One region of the Terribacillus jepli genome, then DNA from elsewhere that is predicted to be linked to it. Evidence: riboswitches for the same ligand, from Rfam matches in the RefSeq annotation. Region 1 holds a riboswitch; each other region holds the start of a gene.
What was found. A riboswitch is a leader RNA that binds a small molecule or an ion and turns the genes downstream of it on or off. The one in region 1 is predicted to bind S-adenosylmethionine.
Positions count from the first base shown of each region.

Region 2: another riboswitch for S-adenosylmethionine. It lies ahead of metK (methionine adenosyltransferase); the one in region 1 lies ahead of AB1K91_RS12110 (MetQ/NlpA family ABC transporter substrate-binding protein).
Region 3: another riboswitch for S-adenosylmethionine. It lies ahead of metX (homoserine O-acetyltransferase MetX); the one in region 1 lies ahead of AB1K91_RS12110 (MetQ/NlpA family ABC transporter substrate-binding protein).

Region 1 covers NZ_JBFEGH010000010.1:34,697-40,866, forward strand. Annotated here, with positions in the region: gene AB1K91_RS12095 (glycerophosphodiester phosphodiesterase) at 1-678, shown strand, start outside; gene AB1K91_RS12100 (hypothetical protein) at 716-856, opposite strand; gene AB1K91_RS12105 (MerR family transcriptional regulator) at 1,053-1,379, shown strand; SAM riboswitch class I at 1,946-2,053, shown strand; gene AB1K91_RS12110 (MetQ/NlpA family ABC transporter substrate-binding protein) at 2,146-2,955, shown strand; gene AB1K91_RS12115 (methionine ABC transporter ATP-binding protein) at 2,968-3,981, shown strand; gene AB1K91_RS12120 (methionine ABC transporter permease) at 3,978-4,643, shown strand; gene AB1K91_RS12125 (inorganic phosphate transporter) at 4,685-5,683, opposite strand; gene AB1K91_RS12130 (DUF47 domain-containing protein) at 5,694-6,170, opposite strand, start outside.
Region 2 covers NZ_JBFEGH010000002.1:8,717-14,886, forward strand. Annotated here, with positions in the region: gene asnB (asparagine synthase (glutamine-hydrolyzing)) at 1-1,650, opposite strand, end outside; gene metK (methionine adenosyltransferase) at 1,786-2,985, opposite strand; SAM riboswitch class I at 3,168-3,272, opposite strand; gene pckA (phosphoenolpyruvate carboxykinase (ATP)) at 3,461-5,044, shown strand; gene ytkD (RNA deprotection pyrophosphohydrolase) at 5,088-5,564, opposite strand; gene AB1K91_RS02365 (hypothetical protein) at 5,592-6,107, opposite strand.
Region 3 covers NZ_JBFEGH010000002.1:179,620-185,789, reverse strand. Annotated here, with positions in the region: gene AB1K91_RS03305 (GNAT family N-acetyltransferase) at 1-489, opposite strand, end outside; gene AB1K91_RS03300 (hypothetical protein) at 622-921, shown strand; gene AB1K91_RS03295 (hypothetical protein) at 942-1,217, shown strand; gene AB1K91_RS03290 (P-II family nitrogen regulator) at 1,402-1,752, opposite strand; gene AB1K91_RS03285 (ammonium transporter) at 1,771-2,982, opposite strand; SAM riboswitch class I at 3,634-3,746, shown strand; gene metX (homoserine O-acetyltransferase MetX) at 3,822-4,892, shown strand; SAM riboswitch class I at 4,891-5,000, shown strand; gene AB1K91_RS03275 (PLP-dependent aspartate aminotransferase family protein) at 5,072-6,170, shown strand, end outside.

The DNA.
Region 1 (6,170 bases):
GCTTTCGATTTGGCTGTGGAGATGAACGCAGACTTTATCGAGTTGGATGTACAGATGACAAAGGATGGCCATCTTGTCGTGATACATGATACGTCCGTCAATCGTACGGCAGCCAATGCTCCAAAAGAGACCGTATATGTGAAGGACCTTGCCTTTGCTTCTTTGCAGGACTATGATGTTGGCGGTGGATATGATTCCGTATATGAGGGACAGCGTATCCCTCTCCTGGAGGATGTAATAAAACGGTATAAGGGAAAGACAAAGTTCCTCATCGAACTGAAATCGCCGGAACTTTATGACGGAGTGGAGGAAGCTTGCGCGGAATTACTGGAGCGGTATGAACTGGCTAATGTGCTGCATGAAGAAGTTATCCTGCAATCATTCAATTTCGGATCGGTCGCTTATCTTTCGCAGCTTCTGCCGCACGTGCCGCTTGGTGTGCTGACATCAAGAAGTGCAGATCTTACTAATCGTAAGCTTGATAAAATTGCTGCTTATGCAGATTATGTAAATACCCATTTCACTAATGTGACACTTGATGACACCTTGGTCGGCAGGATCCATTCACGCGCAATGCGTATCATGCCATGGACAGTCCGGGCGCCGGGAGAAGTTCAGCCGCTTATCCGTGCAGGTGTCGATGGTATCATCACGGATTATCCGAATTATGTGAGATGAGGAAAGGAGACCTTTATTTCAGGTCTCCTTTTGCGTGTCATCTATTCTGAACGAGTCGAAGTAGTTCGAATGCTCTATCTCCAGCAAGTGCTGCAAGATTCTCCCAGCACTCATCGCGCTTCAAGTCGAGTTCAACAATCTGTTGGGCTAAATCAAGGGCTTCCTGATCATATGCCACGTGCATGACGCTCCTTTCTGGTCTCTTATTTCACTGTTACGCTCAGTATACATATATCCAAATTACGATGCATCAAACGTGTAAGCGATGCTGACGAACTTTTTTATTGTTTGTTAGGTTTCCTAACATAACGCTGGGATGCTGGGATAATTTCGGTATAATATAAAGTAACAGCACATGGTGATGAGGTGAACAGATGAGTAATGAGCCTTCTTATAAGAACAGGAAAGTGATCACAATCGGCATTGTGAGCGAGCTGACTGGTCTGACCGAACGTAAAATTCGTTATTACGAGGAACGCAAGCTCATTTTTCCGGAACGTTCAGCGAAGGGGAATCGCAAGTACTCTTTTTCAGATGTAGAGCAATTGATCGAAATCGCCAACAAAAGGGAAGAGGGTGTGCAAACCTTCGAAATTCGCCAGCAGATGCTGAGGGACAAAAGGAAGGAAGCGGAACGAGAGAGCCGCCAGCAAATGCTGCGAGGTCAAATCAATGCCCGCTTTGGTATACAAAGAGAATAGATATGGTGTACTTATGTGTTGGGAGGCCTTGTACACAGTGGGCCGGATGTCTGTCATCCGGCTTTTTAACATTGCTTGGGAAGTTCAATACATGATTTCACTGCGTTTTGTGATTCCGCGACTGGTTCTCGATAATCTTTACCGAGGATGAATGGAAAGTGCTGCTGATCTTTGTTCATCTTTTCCGGGCTATTCGTTGTTAGGTGATGAAATGGACTGTCAATCCTTTTTGATCGCAAGTCTTTCACAAACAATCTCAATATATGATAATGGCCGTCCTATCCAGGGGGGGAGTTCGTCATTCAACTCAAGATTGACATGGAAAAGGAGCAGAATCCTGTCGTCTGCTGCAGCTTGATCAATCGTTTGTTTTAATCCAATGTAATCATGTTAACGTGAACCATACTGTCTGTGTAGCCAAACAAAATAGCTGCATTTATACGGTTCTCCCCCATCTTGCCTATAAGGCAACGAAACAATTTTTCTATAATTTTTGAAATTATATTGACAATGTTAAGATTGGAAGGTAAAGTAACAAACAGATCAACAACAAAAGTATAATGAAATTCTTATCAAGAGCGGCGGAGGAACAGGTCCTATGAAGCCCGGCAACCAGATCAGTGATCAGGTGCTAATTCCTGCAGACGGCGACTAGCCGTACTGAGAGATAAGAGAATTAGTGCATACATATACATGCGCCTCTCTTAATCCAGAGAGGCGCTTTTTTATTGTAGTTGATAACAGCGAAGAAAAAGGGGAGAGCAACATGAAAAAAATCTTAAGCTTTGGACTTATCGGATTATTAGCATTATTCTTAGCGGCATGCGGCAATGATAAATCTGCTGCCCTGGCAGATGACAAAATATTGGTCGGCGTCAGCGGCGGCCCGCATGAGCAAGTGATGGAAAAAGTACAAGAACTCGCTGCAGATGAAGGCATCGATGTCGAAATAAAGACTTTTAATGATTACAATACACCAAACAGTGCATTGGATGACGGAAGTCTGGATGCAAATAGCTATCAGACACTTCCTTTCCTGGAGGATCAAGTGAAGAATCAAGGTTATGAATTGGAAGAAGTATTCAAAACGCTTACGTTCCCGATGGGTATTTATACAGATAAGATATCTGATGTTTCCGAATTGAAAGAGGGCGACAAAATCGCTGTACCGAATGATCCTGCCAACGAATACCGTGCATTGAAACTCTTTGAGACAGCAGGAATATTGAAGGTGGATCCTGAGGCTGAGAACTCTGCAACGGCCAAAGATGTCGTAGAGAATCCGTTGAATCTGGAAATCGTTGAATTGGATGCATCCCAGCTTCCAGCCCAGCTTCCGGAAGTAGCAGCAGCGGCAATCAACACAAACTTTGCGATGGGTGCTGACTTGAATATCAATGATGATGCTATCTTTGCAGAGGAATCAGAAAACAACCCGTGGTCCAACTACTTCGTTGTCAGATCAGCGAACAAGGACGATGAAATCGTGAAAAAGCTTCAAGAAATCTACCAGTCTGATGAAGTAAAACAGTTTGTGGAAGATGAATTCAAAGGATCCGTCGTTCCAAGCTGGTAAGGGGGAATCACTATGATTGAACTAAAAAATGTATCGAAAACCTTTACCACCGGCAAGAAAAAGGTGGAGGCGTTGAAAGACGTCTCCTTGAAAATCAATAAAGGTGAAATCTATGGCGTGATCGGATTCAGCGGAGCAGGGAAAAGTACCCTGATCCGCTGTGCCAATTTACTGGAGCGTCCGACTGAAGGGGAAGTATTCATCGACGGTGTAGATCTAACCAAACTAAAGAAATCGCAGCTTCGTAAGGCTAGAGGGAAGATCGGCATGATATTTCAGCATTTTAATCTGCTGACGACAGCAACAGTATACGAGAATGTTGCCAGACCACTGAAGCTGAGTAAAGTGCCGAAGCACGAAATCAAGGAACGTGTTGATAAATATCTGAAAATCGTTGGCCTGGAAGAAAAGAAGCATGTCTATCCAGCCCAATTATCTGGTGGTCAGAAGCAGCGGGTTGCTATTGCCAGAGCACTGGCTCAAGAACCGGAAGTGCTGTTAAGTGACGAAGCTACAAGTGCACTGGATCCGAATACGACATCTTCCATTCTTGATTTGCTCCTCCGAGTGAACAAGGAGCTTGGCATAACCATCTTCCTGATCACACATGAACTGGACGTCATCCAGCGAATATGCGATCGTGTCGGTGTTATGCACCACGGAGAGCTGGTGGAAGAAGGATCTGTTATCGATGTCTTCACCAAACCGGAACATCCGCAGACACGTAAATTTGTCTTTGATGATGCGAACTTCCAAGTCCCGGATAGCGTGAAGAAAGGACTCTCGGCTACAGGACGTCTCGTTTCCCTGACGTTTATCGGAGAAGCTTCGAATGAGCCATTCCTTGCAGCGATCACAAAGAAATTCGATGTCGTTCCAAGTATACTGGCAGGCGGAATCGATCAGCTGAAAGCAAGCTCTGTCGGTAAGTTGCTTATCCACTTGCAAGGAGATGCAGCTGAAGTGGAGAAGGCGATCTCGTACTTGGAAGCTCAGCATGTAACGGTTGAGGAGGTGGCGTCATGATTGCTGAGTTCTGGACAGAATGGGGTACGGACATCACCGAGGCGTTTTGGCAGACACTGCTGATGACGGGTATTTCATTGGCTATTTCAATCTTGATCGGGTTACCATTGGGAATTTTGCTGGTCATGACGAGAAAAGGCGGTCAGGCAGAGAATCGCGTATTTTATTCGATTGTGAATACAATCATCAACATCATCCGATCGATCCCTTTCATCATCCTTTTATTCCTGCTTCTGCCTCTGACGCGGGCATTGATCGGAACTACAATAGGTGTGGAAGGTGTCATCCTTCCGCTCGTTGTCTATACAGCGCCATATATTGCACGATTGATGGAATCGGCATTGTTGGAAGTGAATAAAGGTGTCATTGAGGCATACGAGTCGATGGGGATATCGACAAGTAAAATAATCTGGAGTGTCATCCTCAGGGAAGCACGTTCCACGATGATCTTAGGCTTAACGATTGCAACAATTGGTTTGATCGGTGCCACGGCAATGGCAGGTCTGGTAGGTGCTGGTGGTCTAGGGGATTTGGCATATCAATATGGTCATTTGCGTTTCGAGCCTGTGGTCATGTATGTCGTCATCATCATCCTGATCATACTTGTACAAGCTATGCAGACGCTTGGGAATGTCTTGGCAAGACGTTTGCGAAAAGATTAAAAAAAACACGCTTGGTTATCCAAGCGTGTTTTTGTGTCTTATCAGAAGAAAATGTTCAAGATGAAATACATCAGACCACCTAAGCAAGCTGTGATTGGCAACGTGATGAACCATGTGATGACCATGCGTTTCGCTGTTCCCCAGTTGACACCTTTGCGGCGATGAGCTGCACCAACCCCCATGATGGAAGAGGAGATAACGTGTGTCGTACTTACCGGCAAGTGAATATATGTGGCGCCGAAAATGATGAACGCACCAGTCAAATCGGCAGCAACACCATTCACCGGACGGATTTTCATGATTTTTCCACCGACGGTTTTGATTATTTTCCATCCTCCGATGGAAGTACCAAGTCCCATTGCAGTCGCACAGGCAGCCTGTACCCAGAATGGAATATCAGATGTTGAATGCAAGCCTGCTGTAATCAATGCCATCGTGATGATCCCCATTGCTTTTTGGGCATCATTCGTACCATGGGTAAAGGATTGCAGTGCTGCAGTCAGGATCTGCACACGACGGAAATTCTTGTTCGTCTTCGGTAAGTTCTTTTCCCGGAAAATCAGCTTGATGATGTTATAAAGAATGAAACCTACAACAAAAGCCAAAATCGGGGAAATGATCAATGCTTCCAATATTTTTAGGAAACCGTCCACATTCAGGATGGCAAAGCCACTGGACGCAATGACTGCACCTGCAAGAGAACCGATGATTGCATGGGAGGAACTACTCGGAATGCCGTAGTACCACGTAATCAAATTCCATGCAATCCCTGCGATCAAAGCAGCCAAAATAACGACGGAACCGTTTACGATGTCGTTTGGATTGGCGATATCACTTGTGATTGTTTTCGCTACTCCAGTAAAAGTCATGGCACCAACAAAGTTCATGACTGCCGCCATAATGATGGCATGACGTGGTTTCAAGGCTTTGGTCGAAACAGAGGTAGCTATGGCATTGGCTGTATCATGGAATCCGTTTATGAAGTCGAATGCCAGGGCGAAGATGACGGTTAGAATGGTTAATACTAATAAAACGTCCATTGTTTATGCCTCACGCATTCTTCATGATGATTGTTTCAAGATTATTTGCTACAGATTGACAGCTGTCGGCGATTTCTTCCAGGATATAGTACAGTTCTTTGTACTGAATGACCTTGATAGGATCCTTTTCGTTCTGGAAGAGCTGTTTCAAGGATTTACGGAAAATCGTGTCACAGTTTTGCTCGTGCTCCTTGATTTTGATTGCATGTTCCTGGATTTCCTTAAGTTTATTGTGAGATAGCAGATCGATTGTACGCATGATTTCCTTTGCACAAGAGCGGATTTCTTCGGTAAATTGATCGATGAAGCTATCGGAAGAATAGATGCCGTATGTGTCCATCATTCCAGAGAATTCTTCTATTCCATCGAGTACATCATCCAGGCTGTTCGTCAGCTGAAGGATGTCTTCGCGTTCGATAGGTGTAATGAAGGCATGGTTCAATTCCTTGATGATCGTATGTACAAGCTGATCACCTTTTGTCTCGAA
Region 2 (6,170 bases), on a different contig from region 1:
AGGTACCGGGAAGCCGAGTTTTTTACGGTGCAATACGTGATCAGGTACAATGCCTTCCACTGCTTCACGCAGCAAGCTCTTCGTCGTATTGTTGGCGATTTTCAGATCTTGCGGAATCTCGCGGGCCACTCGGAAAACTTCTTTATCAAGGAACGGTACGCGAACCTCTAGTGAATGCGCCATTGTCATCTTATCGGCTTTAAGAAGGATATCTCCGCGAAGCCAAGTATGGATATCGATATACTGCATCTGGTTGACAGGAGGCTCATTCTTGACGTTTTCATATAAAGGTGCAGTTAACTGCTGATAGCTGATTGAGCTGTCATACGTTTTCAGCAGCTTTTGCAGATCGTCTTTCTCGAACATCTTGGCGTTGCCGATGTAGCGGTCCTTCAACGGAGTCGTGCCTCGTTCCAAGAAGCTCTTGCCGCGCACACCTTCAGGGAGGATCTTCGCTACACGGGCCAGCAATGCCTTGGCAGGTCCCGGGATGCTGTCGAACATACGCAGGGACTCTGGCTCACGATAGATATTGTATCCGCCGAACAGTTCGTCGGAACCTTCGCCTGAAAGGGCAACGGTCACATGCTTGCTGGCTTCCCTTGCCACGAAGTACAGTGCCACAGCGGAAGGGTCAGCTAATGGATCATCCATATGCCACATGATTTTCGGAAGCTTTTCAAGATATTCTTCCGGTGTGATGATGTGCGAATAGTTTTCCACGCCGATTTTTTCAGCTGTTTCTTTCGCCACATCCACCTCAGAATAGCCTTCACGCTCGAACCCTACGGAAAATGTCTTTAAGTTCGGGTTGAATTCCTTTGCGATTGCCACGATGACGGAGGAATCGATTCCGCCTGAAAGGAAGGAACCGACTGGTACATCACTTCGCATATGTTTGCTGACGGAATCATACAGCACGTCCTGAATTCGGGTGATCCAAGCTTGCTTGTCCATGATTTTCGGTGAGAATGTCGCATGCCAGTAGCGATGGAATTCGATTGGTTCACCTTCGCGTTTTACGAAGTAATGACCTGGTTCTACCTTTTTGATACCTTCTGTCATAGAGAACGGATCGGGTACGTATTGGTAGCTCAGATATTGCTGCAGCGATTCTGTATCCACAGTATCGGATTCTTCAAGAAGGGTGATGCTTTTCTTCTCGGAAGCAAAGAAGATTTCCTCGTCAGTCTCTTTATAGAAGAGCGGCTTGATGCCGAACGGATCACGAGCTCCGTAGAATGTCTTCTTTTCTTTATCCCAGATCAAAATGCTGAACATACCGCGAAGCTCCTTGAATGCTTCCGCTCCGTATGTATGGTACATCGCTGCGATGACCTCGGTATCGGATTCTGTCTTGAACTCAGAACCTTTCTCCAGCAATTCTTCACGAAGTTCTACATAATTGTAGATTTCTCCGTTAAACACCATCCAAATTTTCTCATCATCGTAGCTTAGCGGCTGGACACCAGCCTCGATGTCAATGATACTCAAACGGCGGAAACCGAATGATACATGCTCGTCATGGTAATATCCTTCATCATCCGGGCCACGGTGCGTGATGATGTTGTTCTGTTGTTTGAATTTATCCTTATCAGCTTGCGTTAGTTGTTTTACGTTTTTTCTGATGACGCCAATCAAACCACACATTTACTTATTAGCCTCTCTTTCATTACTTCTAGCCATTAATTATAGCATAAAACAATTCGGTTCTTGAAGGAAGATTATGGGCGCCGACGCAAAAAAAGCAAGAGCGGAAGATGCCGCTCTTGCTTTTACAGTTGATTATGCGAATGTATAGCTTTCCAGCTGCACTGCTCTGTCTGTCCGCTCCCAAGGGAAGTTTTTATCTGTACGTCCGAAGTGACCGTACGCAGCAGTATCTTTATAGATTGGCTGGCGCAAGTTCAGCATCTTGATGATGCCGGCAGGTCGAAGGTCGAATAGCTCGCGTACTGCTTTGACCAATGCTTCCTCGGTTTGTTTGCCTGTTCCGAAAGTATCGATGCTGATGGAAACGGGCTCAGCCACACCGATTGCATAAGCAAGCTGTACTTCACATTTATCCGCAAGACCTGCTGCAACGATGTTCTTCGCCACATAACGCGCCGCATAAGCGCCGGAACGATCCACTTTCGTTGCGTCTTTGCCGCTGAATGCACCGCCGCCATGGCGTGCATAACCGCCATACGTATCAACGATGATTTTACGGCCAGTCAATCCAGCATCACCTTGCGGACCGCCGATAACGAAACGGCCTGTCGGGTTGATGATATATTTCGTATTTTCGTCTAGCAGCTCTGCTGGCACAACAGGTTTGATCACAAGCTCTTTTAGATCAGCATGGATCTGTGCTTGCTCCGCTTCAGGATGATGCTGTGTAGAGATGACGATCGTATCAATCCGTACAGGCTGATCGTTTTCGTCATATTCCACCGTTACTTGTGTTTTCCCATCCGGGCGTAAGTAATCCACGACTTCCTCTTTGCGTATGTTCGCCAATTGCTTGGAAAGACGGTGAGCCAATGAGATTGGCAGCGGCATGAATTCCGGTGTTTCATTGCTGGCATACCCGAACATCAATCCTTGGTCACCAGCACCGATGGCATCGATTTCTTCATCAGTCATCAAACCTTCGCGGGCCTCAAGCGCTTGATCGACGCCGCCTGCGATATCGGGTGATTGTTCATCGATTGCTGTCAGCACTGCACATGTATCGGCATCAAAGCCGTATTTAGCACGTGTATAACCAATTTCCTTGATTGTCTTACGCACGATGCTTTGGATATCTACATAAGCGTTCGTTGTGATTTCGCCAGCTACTAGTACAAGACCAGTCGTAACTGTCGTTTCACAAGCTACACGGGCGTTCGGATCCTTGGATAGGATTTCATCTAATATAGCATCCGAAATCTGGTCACAGATTTTATCCGGGTGGCCTTCAGTAACGGATTCTGAGGTAAATAATCGACGATTAGCAGTCATTCTGCCAAATCCCCCTTCAACTACGATTAATACGGAAGTTTTACTCTTTCCAAGTATGTTATTAAGAAACTTGATAATGGGTGAAGGTGAAAGAACACTACAGCAAGTATTGTTCTTTTTCTATTATTAAGCCGTTACATGAAAAAAACCTTCCATCATAACAGAAGGCTGGCTTATTCCCTCTCTTATCGTTCAAGGTATCCCTTGCTCAGGTTGAGCACCATTTCACAAATGTGACGGTTGCCGGGTTTCTTAGGGCCTGTCCCTCCGCCTACTCTGAATAAGAGTGTTTTCCGTTCGCAACTATGTTATCGAAACAGCCTTCAGAAGTCAACCAAATCCTGCAATTGCCGACAAATCTTATCGGAATTATCCGTCAACTAATTCTCGGCTAATGATTGCAAATCAAAATAGTATGTATTAATATTTTAATGCGTTATACTAATTTAAAATCAATTCAAAAGGCGGGATCTATATGCGAATGATGCACGCAGTAACAGCGTTAGAGGAATTGCGCAACCAATCCAATATGAAAAGGAACCTATCTGCGGCTCAATTGACTGAGGCGGCATTGTCCCGCCAAGAGGCACGCTTGACAGAAACAGGTGCCTTGCGGGCAGCTACCGGCAAATATACCGGCCGCTCTCCAAAAGATAAGTTCATTGTCAAAGATGAACTTTCTGAAAACAAGGTGGACTGGGGCAAAGTGAATCAGCCAATAAGTGAAGCCACTTTCGATCATCTGTTAGGCAAAGTCGTCGATCATTTGCAGGCAAAAGAAGAAGTATTCTCATTCCAGGGATTTGCAGGAGCCGATGAACGCTATCACCTGCCGATACAGGTGATCAACGAATACGCATGGCATAACTTATTCGCCCATCAGCTGTTCATCAGGCCGAGTGATGAGGAACTGGCATCCCATAAGCCTTCTTTCACTGTCATCTCTGCTCCAGGCGTAAAAGCTGATCCGTTGGTCGATGGCACCAATTCGGAAGCTTTTGTGATCGTTTCCTTCAAACAGCGTATGATTGTGATTGGCGGCACGGAATATGCCGGTGAAATGAAAAAATCCATCTTCTCTGTAATGAACTTCCTGCTTCCGCAGCAGGAAATCATGCCGATGCACTGTTCTGCCAATGTAGGTGCAGATGGCGATACTGCTCTATTCTTCGGTCTATCCGGAACGGGTAAGACGACGCTTTCCGCCGATCCGAACCGGCCTTTGATCGGGGATGATGAACATGGCTGGTCACCAGATGGCATTTTCAATATCGAAGGCGGCTGTTACGCAAAGTGCATCAATCTTTCCGCAGAAAAAGAGCCTGAAATCCATGGTGCGATCAAATTCGGAACAATCCTTGAAAATGTATCCGTTGATGAAGCCGGCATTTGTGATTATGAAGATGGCTCCGTTACAGAAAACACACGTGCTGCCTACCCGATCGACTATATCAAGGGCAGTTTACCGAAAAGCTTGGCGCCCCATCCCAAAACGATCATCTTTTTGACTGCGGATGCAACTGGCGTGCTGCCTCCGATCAGCAAGCTGACGACCGAACAGGCAATGTACCATTTCTTGAGCGGCTATACGAGCAAACTTGCTGGCACGGAGCGTGGTGTGACGGAACCGGAAGCGACATTCTCTACCTGCTTCGGAGCCCCTTTCCTGCCGCTGGCACCATCCGTATATGCTGATATGTTGGGTGACAAAATCAGCGAGCATCAGGCAGAAGTGTATTTAGTCAATACTGGCTGGACCGGCGGAGATTATCATTCGGGTTCCCGGATGAAGCTTGCTTATACAAGAACGATGGTACAGGCAGCACTTCGTGGGGAGTTACGCGATGTCGATACAATCCAAGATCCCATTTTTGGCCTGCATGTTCCTGTTTCCATCGCTGATGTACCTAAAGCGCTCCTGATGCCGGAGAATGCATGGGAAGATAAAACAGCCTACAAGGAAAAAGCGCAGGAACTGGCTGTTAAGTTCCATCAGCATTTTGCAAAATTTGATTTTATTGACGACGCGGTACGCCAAGCGGGTCCGCTATACAAATAAAAGAGAACTGCCCCGAGAGACAGCTGTCTTTCGGGGCAGTTCTTTACATCGTTTTTTCGAGTTGATCTATGTGGTGCAGTGCACTGGGTAGCACTTTATCTTTCATCATGAAGCTGTATTCTGCATGCTGTGCCAGGTGGGAAGGAAACTTTTCCACCATCACTGGTCCATACGTCTCCAAGTAATTGGATTTCTTCTTCAGTTCCGAGATAATGGCGTAATAGACATTTTTCACAATATGCCCCGCTTTGCCGGCTACAAAATATTGACCGACATATCTCAACTGCTGGACAACGCCACCAGTCTCCTCCATCACTTCCCGCATGGCGGCATGCTCTGCCGTTTCGCCTTTTTCTACCTTGCCGCCTGGGAACTCCAATCCCCGATCTTTATGGCGTGTGAGCAGCCACTTGCTTCCGTATCGGCAAATCACCCACACATGTTTAGGCTGATCAGAAAATGGATGATCAGCGAAAGACATCTTCACTTCATTGTTATAGTAATCCCTGAACGTAATCATCATCCCACTGCCTTCTTCACATCAAACCTACAAGTATTTGACTGCTGCGATCTTCCAGCCTCCGTCATACAAGAATTTGATCTCGATTGTATAGTTACCGTGCAAATCATCGGTATTGCTTTGTGTAATTGTAACATACTTATCGGAGTCTGTTTCCACTTTGTATGAATTATCCGGGTCGAACCATGCAGGTGTTTCAGTCGGCAAGATATACAAGCCATCCGCTTCTTCCGAGAAATAGAAGTCGACGATCGATTCGCTTACGTCCCTTGTGGCTACTTCGTCAAAACTCTTCAATAATTCTTCTTTGGAATTGTAGTTCAAGACTTTGTAATTTTCATCTGTCTCCTGGGTGACTTTGTCCATGAAGGAAGAAGTAAGCTGTTCTATTTGTGCATTATCCAATTCCTGCTTTGCGGGAAACTGGCTTTTTTCGGCTGTTACTGCAGTTATATTGTCTGATTGGTATGATAGCGCGAATGCGAATGGGACTAGGAGCATGATGATGACACCTATTGCTTTTTTCCATGTTGGTTTAAGCATAATCAGTCCTCCTTATGTTGTCATAGTATAGCTATTCCTCATCTTTCCTTTTTTGAAACACAG
Region 3 (6,170 bases), on a different contig from region 1:
TTTGCGGATGCATTCGAAACGCATACCGACGCTTTTAGCAAGGGCGATTGATTGCGGGTTGTCCAAGTTGATATGTGCTTCGATTCGCTGATAATGGAGCTTGGATGCTCCGATATCCAATGCCATATGTACAGCAGCCTTGCCGTAGCCATTGCCCCAGTACTGATTATGAATCGTATAGCCGATCCTTCCCCATTGAAAGTCATCTCGCGCCAAGGTGGAAAAATCAATCATGCCAAGATGGGAACCATCCGCTTCCTTGAAGACAGCGAAAACATATGCTTTATCTTCGGCAGCCAGCCGCTGATGCTTGTCCACTAAATCGGAAAACCAAGAGTCTGTACATGCGGTCATATCAAGCAGTCCTGGATCGTGGGTATGCTGTGACAGCTTGCGTCTGCTGAAGCCGCTGAACCATTTGGAATAATCCCCTTTGCGCAGCGGCCGCACCAACACGCCATCAGCGCAGGATTGAAAATCGAATTGCATCCTGAACACCTCCTCCTTTCACTATATCATCAAATTCCATGTTTGCCCCCGGACACTTTGACCATACACAATCCGATTCAGAGCATAGCTTATAACTGTAAGACAAATACAAAAACGAAGGAGGTAGTGCAGATGGGGGAAAGACACGACAAAAAGAACAAATATGAAGGAGGTAATCAGTATATGAGCTACGATAAACATCGCGGTAATGACGAGAGTTTTGAATGGGAAAACCATGTGAAGTCTGAAAGTGAAAGTGATAGTGAAAGCAAATCCAAAAACTACAACTTCAACTACAACTACGCGGAAGTTTACAAAAGCGGTAACTCTTACGTCAACGCTAAATCAAAGGTAGACAGTGAGCTAGATAGCGAAGATGATGCAAACAGCGGCCATAATGGTCACGGCAAACGCAAAAAATACGGTAGATAATTCAAGAAAGGAGAAGAACAATGAGTAATCTGAGAAAATATGAAAATCCATTTAAAAGCACTGGTTACAGCACAAAATCCAGCGTTGCCCATAGTGGTAACGCCGATGTGGATATCATCATGGAAGTGAATACAATGCCGATTGCATATGCGATGCTCTGCTCGCTGCGCGCGACGAACAAGTTGTCGGAACATGAATTCGAGAATGCTCTGAAGAGACTGAAAAAGCTTGTGGATGATGATCGCAATTCCTATCATAATGATCCAGGCACAGCCAAGATCTATCATCTAGAATAAAAAAGCGCAGGAGCCCTCCCGCCAGTGCTTCCAGCCAAAGGCGGGATTGCTCTACAGCCTTTTGCAACATCCTATGCGAACAAATATCTCAGTGTTACTTGTCTGCTCACGTTCTTCTCCTAGCCAGCCTGTTACAGGCTGGCTTTTTACATAGAAAAAGCACCACCATAAAGTGGCGCTTCTGTCACAAGGCAGCTGGGCCTTGTTTTCCTGTATTGATATCAATCGTTTGCTGGATCGGATAGACGAAAATCTTTCCATCACCTGCTTTGCCAGTATGAAGTATGCTGGCCGCAGCTTTGGTGACGTCATCGACGGGAACAGAGCTGACAACGATTTCCACCTTCAGCCGATCGAACACATTCTGCACTTTCTTTACGCCTCGGTATAACTCTGTATAGCCTTCTTCCAGGCCGCAGCCTTGCACATGGGAGAAGGTCATGCCGGATACCCCGATTTCAGCCATTTTCATTTTGAAAGCTTCAAGATCCGCTGAGCTCCTTGTAATAATCTCAACCTTGAACATGTCACTCATATACCGTTCCTCCTTAAATTAATCCTGATAGGCACGTTCGCCGTGCATCGTCAGATCCAGACCTTTTGCTTCTTCTTCATCGGTAGCACGTGCCTTGAAGATGAGGTTAACGATTGTAATCAAGATGAATGTCACAATGCCGACAAAGGCGAATGTCGCAATGATGGCTACTACCTGTCTCCATAATAGATCAATACCACCGCCGTAGAAAAGACCGTTGTGCTCGACAATTGCGTTTATGGAGTCGCTTGCGAACAAGCCAGTTGCGATACCGCCCCATGTTCCGCCTACTGCGTGTAAGCCAAAGGCATCGAGTGCATCATCATACCCTAGCCTCTGCTTTAGCCAGCCGACGCCCCAGAAGCAGACGATGCCGCCAATCAAGCCGATCGGAATGCTGGCAAGCGGGGAGACGAAACCAGCAGCAGGAGTGATGGCGACAAGGCCGGCAATCGCACCGGATACAGCTCCCAGCAGTGTGGGTTTTTTGTTGATCATCCATTCGATGATCATCCAGCCAAGTACACCAGCAGCAGCAGCGGTATTCGTGTTGATAAAGGCATACATTGCGACATCATCGAAAGCAAGTTCACTGCCGACATTGAATCCAAACCAGCCGAACCAAAGCAGCGCGCCGCCGATCAAGGTGAAAATCAAGTTATGAGGTGCAGTGGTGCCGGCATTTTTACGTTTGCCGATGACAATCGCAACGACCAATCCGGCAAGACCGGAGGAAATGTGGACAACGTTTCCTCCTGCAAAATCAAGTGCGCCCATTTCCGCAATCCAGCCGCCGCCCCAAACCCAGTGTGCAAGCGGGGAATAGACGATGAGGACCCAAAGAACTGTAAATAGAATGAATGCAGGAAAACGAATACGTTCTGCATAAGCACCAGACACGATGGCAGTTGTCAGGATTGCGAATGTCATTTGGAACATCATGAATAAATTGAATGGAATGGTGTGTCCTTCATTCGGTTCGAACCCGACATTATTCAGTCCGAAGAAATCCAATCCGCCAATAATTCCATTACCTGGTGAGAACGCAAGCGAAAAGCCGACGATGATCCAGATGATCGACACAATCGCCATAGTTGTGAAACTGTGCATTGCTGTGCTCAGCACATTTTTACTTCTTACCAACCCGCCGTAGAAGAGTGCGAGTGCTGGTGTCATCAACCATACCAAGACGGTTGCGACAAACATGAATACCGTATTAGTCATATCCATTTTCTCTACCCCCTGTGTGTTTTCTTTATTGTTTGAAAATTTAAATCTTTTTTCATTATAAGTGCCAGACAAAAAAATGTAACAAAGTTGTCAGGTTATCTTACGTGAATATTTCTGACCAAAAAGTGTAAGTGTTTTCAATTTATTTGTTATAAAGCGTTACTAAAATGGGACTGAGTTTTAGAAAGATGGGAATTTTGGGGTGGTTTGCACCATTTTATAGCGGGAATAGTTAAATAGCTGCGGAGAAGTGCTACATCGGAAGTTTGACAATAACTGTAAAGGGTGATAAGATAGTTAACGTCCTCGATGTTTGAGTAACTTTATCGAAGGTCATTGGCATTCTGCTATAGTTTTAATTAGAAGTACTTATTCAGACTGGAACGGCCTAGGAGCCGTGAGGATGCAATAGAGGTAGGGATTGCATCGTATAAGTGAAAACTACCATGTGGAACAAGTACCGCGGCAGGAGGATGTATTAGGTATCCTCTACTCACAATAGAAAAGTTACATTTTAGCCCCGCATTGGCATTAGCTGATGCGGGGCGTCCAAATTTCTAAGGATAAAATATCTTGATAGAAATTTCAGAATTTATCGTTGACTCATATATGGAACCCATGCTACAATCCTGTTAACAAATCAATAGCAAGCTCTTATCAAGAGAGGCGGAGGGACTGGCCCGATGATGCCCGGCAACCTGCAAGCAGCAATGCTTTTAAGGTGCTAATTCCTGAAAGTGCGTAAAGCACTTTAGAGATGAGAGAGACAAGTCGGTACATATTGCCACCCTGTCCTCTCAGGGTGGCCTTTTTTATTGAGGGGAGGAAGCGTACGGAACATGGATTTACAACTGTCATACCAAACCGGCAAACTTCTCATCGGGGATGTCGAGCTTGAATCAGGTGATATCTTATCAAATGTCGAGGTGACCTATGAAAGAAGCGGACCCGCCTCACGAGAAACGGTGCTTGTCTGTCATGCATTGACAGGAGATCAGTTTGCAATCGGAACTGATACAGCACCTGGATGGTGGAATGGGTTGCTGCAGCAGGACGGTTACATCGACACCGGCCGATACCAAGTCATGACATTCAATGTACTGGGTGGATGCAATGGGACAACGAGTGCAGTGTCGGTGAATCCAGTTTCAGGAGACACGTATGCAGCAGCTTTTCCGGAAATAACGATCCGGGACATGGTTTCGGTTCAACGTCTGGCATTGGAGAAACTAGGAATCTCTCATTTAAAGGCGGTGATCGGCGGATCATTGGGAGGAATGCAAGTTATGGAATGGGGTGTTATGTATCCTGATTTTATGGATGTGCTGATTCCGCTCGCAGCGACCCCCTTTGTGAGTGATTATGCGATTGCGTATAATCATTTGGCTAAGACAGCCATTACGTCCGATCCAAACTGGAACGATGGATACTATACTGCAGACAGATTACCTGCAGCTGGTCTCGGCCTGGCGCGGATGGTAGGGATGCTTACTTACCGTTCCGATCATCAATATAATGAACGTTTCCGCCGAGCTGCCTCCGGAAGAGATGATGCAGCTTATGAGGTGGAGTCGTACTTGAATTATCAAGGGGAAAAACTCGTTAATCGCTTTGATGCCAATTGCTATATGACCTTATTACAAGCGATGAACAGTCACGATATCGGCAGGGAAAGAGGCGGGTGGCAGGCAGCTGCCCAAAAAATAAAGGCAATTGTGCTGACATTCGGATTTTCGAGAGATCTGCTGTTCCCGCCGGAAGAGATAAAGGGTTTTGCAGCGGCAGTGCCAAGTGCCCGGCATGTGGATGTGGATACAATCTATGGACATGATGGTTTTCTGCTGGAGTTTGAGAAGTGGGGACACCACATCCGCGATGTACTCGAGCAGCCAATGAAAATTTCATATTGACTTATCAAGAGAGGTGGAGGGACTGGCCCGATGAAACCCGGCAACCTGTAAGCGGCAATGGCTTTTAAGGTGCTACATCCAGCAAACAGAAAGTTTGGGAGATAAGGAGTTTTGTGCATATGCAGCAGCTTCTTACCGGAAGCTGCTTTTTTCATTATATAAACTGGAGGAATGACAAAATGACAAATCAAGTATACAAAGCAGAAACATTAGCATTGCATGGCGGGCAAGCACCAGATCCGACTACAGGTTCAAGAGCGGTGCCACTTTACCAGACGACTTCTTACTTATTCCATGATACAGATCATGCAGAGCGTCTATTCGCACTTGATGAGCCAGGAAATATCTATTCCCGAATCGGCAACCCTACCGTGGATGTTTTGGAAAAACGGATTGCATTGCTGGAAGATGGTGTCGCAGCAGTCGGCGTTGCATCCGGAATGGCAGCTATCAGCTACAGTATCCTGAACTTGGCAAGCGCTGGCGATGAAATCGTAGCAGCAGCCAACTTGTATGGCGGAACGTATAACCTCTTTCAGACAACGCTGCCGCGGTACGGAATCACTGTTAAATTCGTCGATCCAACTGATCCGGAAGCATTCCGTGCGGCAATCACAGATAAAACCAAAGCTGTTTTCGCGGAAATCATCGGAAATCCGAGTCTGCATGTGCTCGATGTGGAAGCGGTGGCAGAGGTGGCGCATGATGCAGGAATTCCGCTCATTGTCGACAGTACGTTCGCTACACCAATTTTAAGCAAGCCAATAACACTTGGTGCGGATATTGTCGTCCATAGTGCGACAAAGTGGATCGGCGGTCACGGTACTTCCATAGGAGGATTGATTGTTGACGGGGGTCGATTCGATTGGAATTCACCGAAATTTCCGACTTTTACTGAACCTGATCCAAGCTACAACGGTATCCGCTATGCATTCGATTTCGGTACACTTGCTTTCAGCACGAAACTGCGTGTTCAATTACTACGCGATCTGGGTGCTGCACTTAGCCCATTCAATGCATGGCAGCTCATCCAAGGTTTGGAGACATTGCATTTGCGCGTGGAACGCCACGTACAAAATGCAGAAAAATTGGCAAATTATCTTGAAAAGCATCCAGCAGTCGATTGGGTTGCTTATCCGGGACTCAGCAGCCATCCTTCCCATGAAATCGGAAAAAGGGTGCTTCCATTCGGTGCTGGTTCCATTGTCAACTTTGGTATCAAAGGCGGAAGGGAAGCTGGTGCCGCTTTGATCAATAACGTTGCGCTTTGGTCGCATG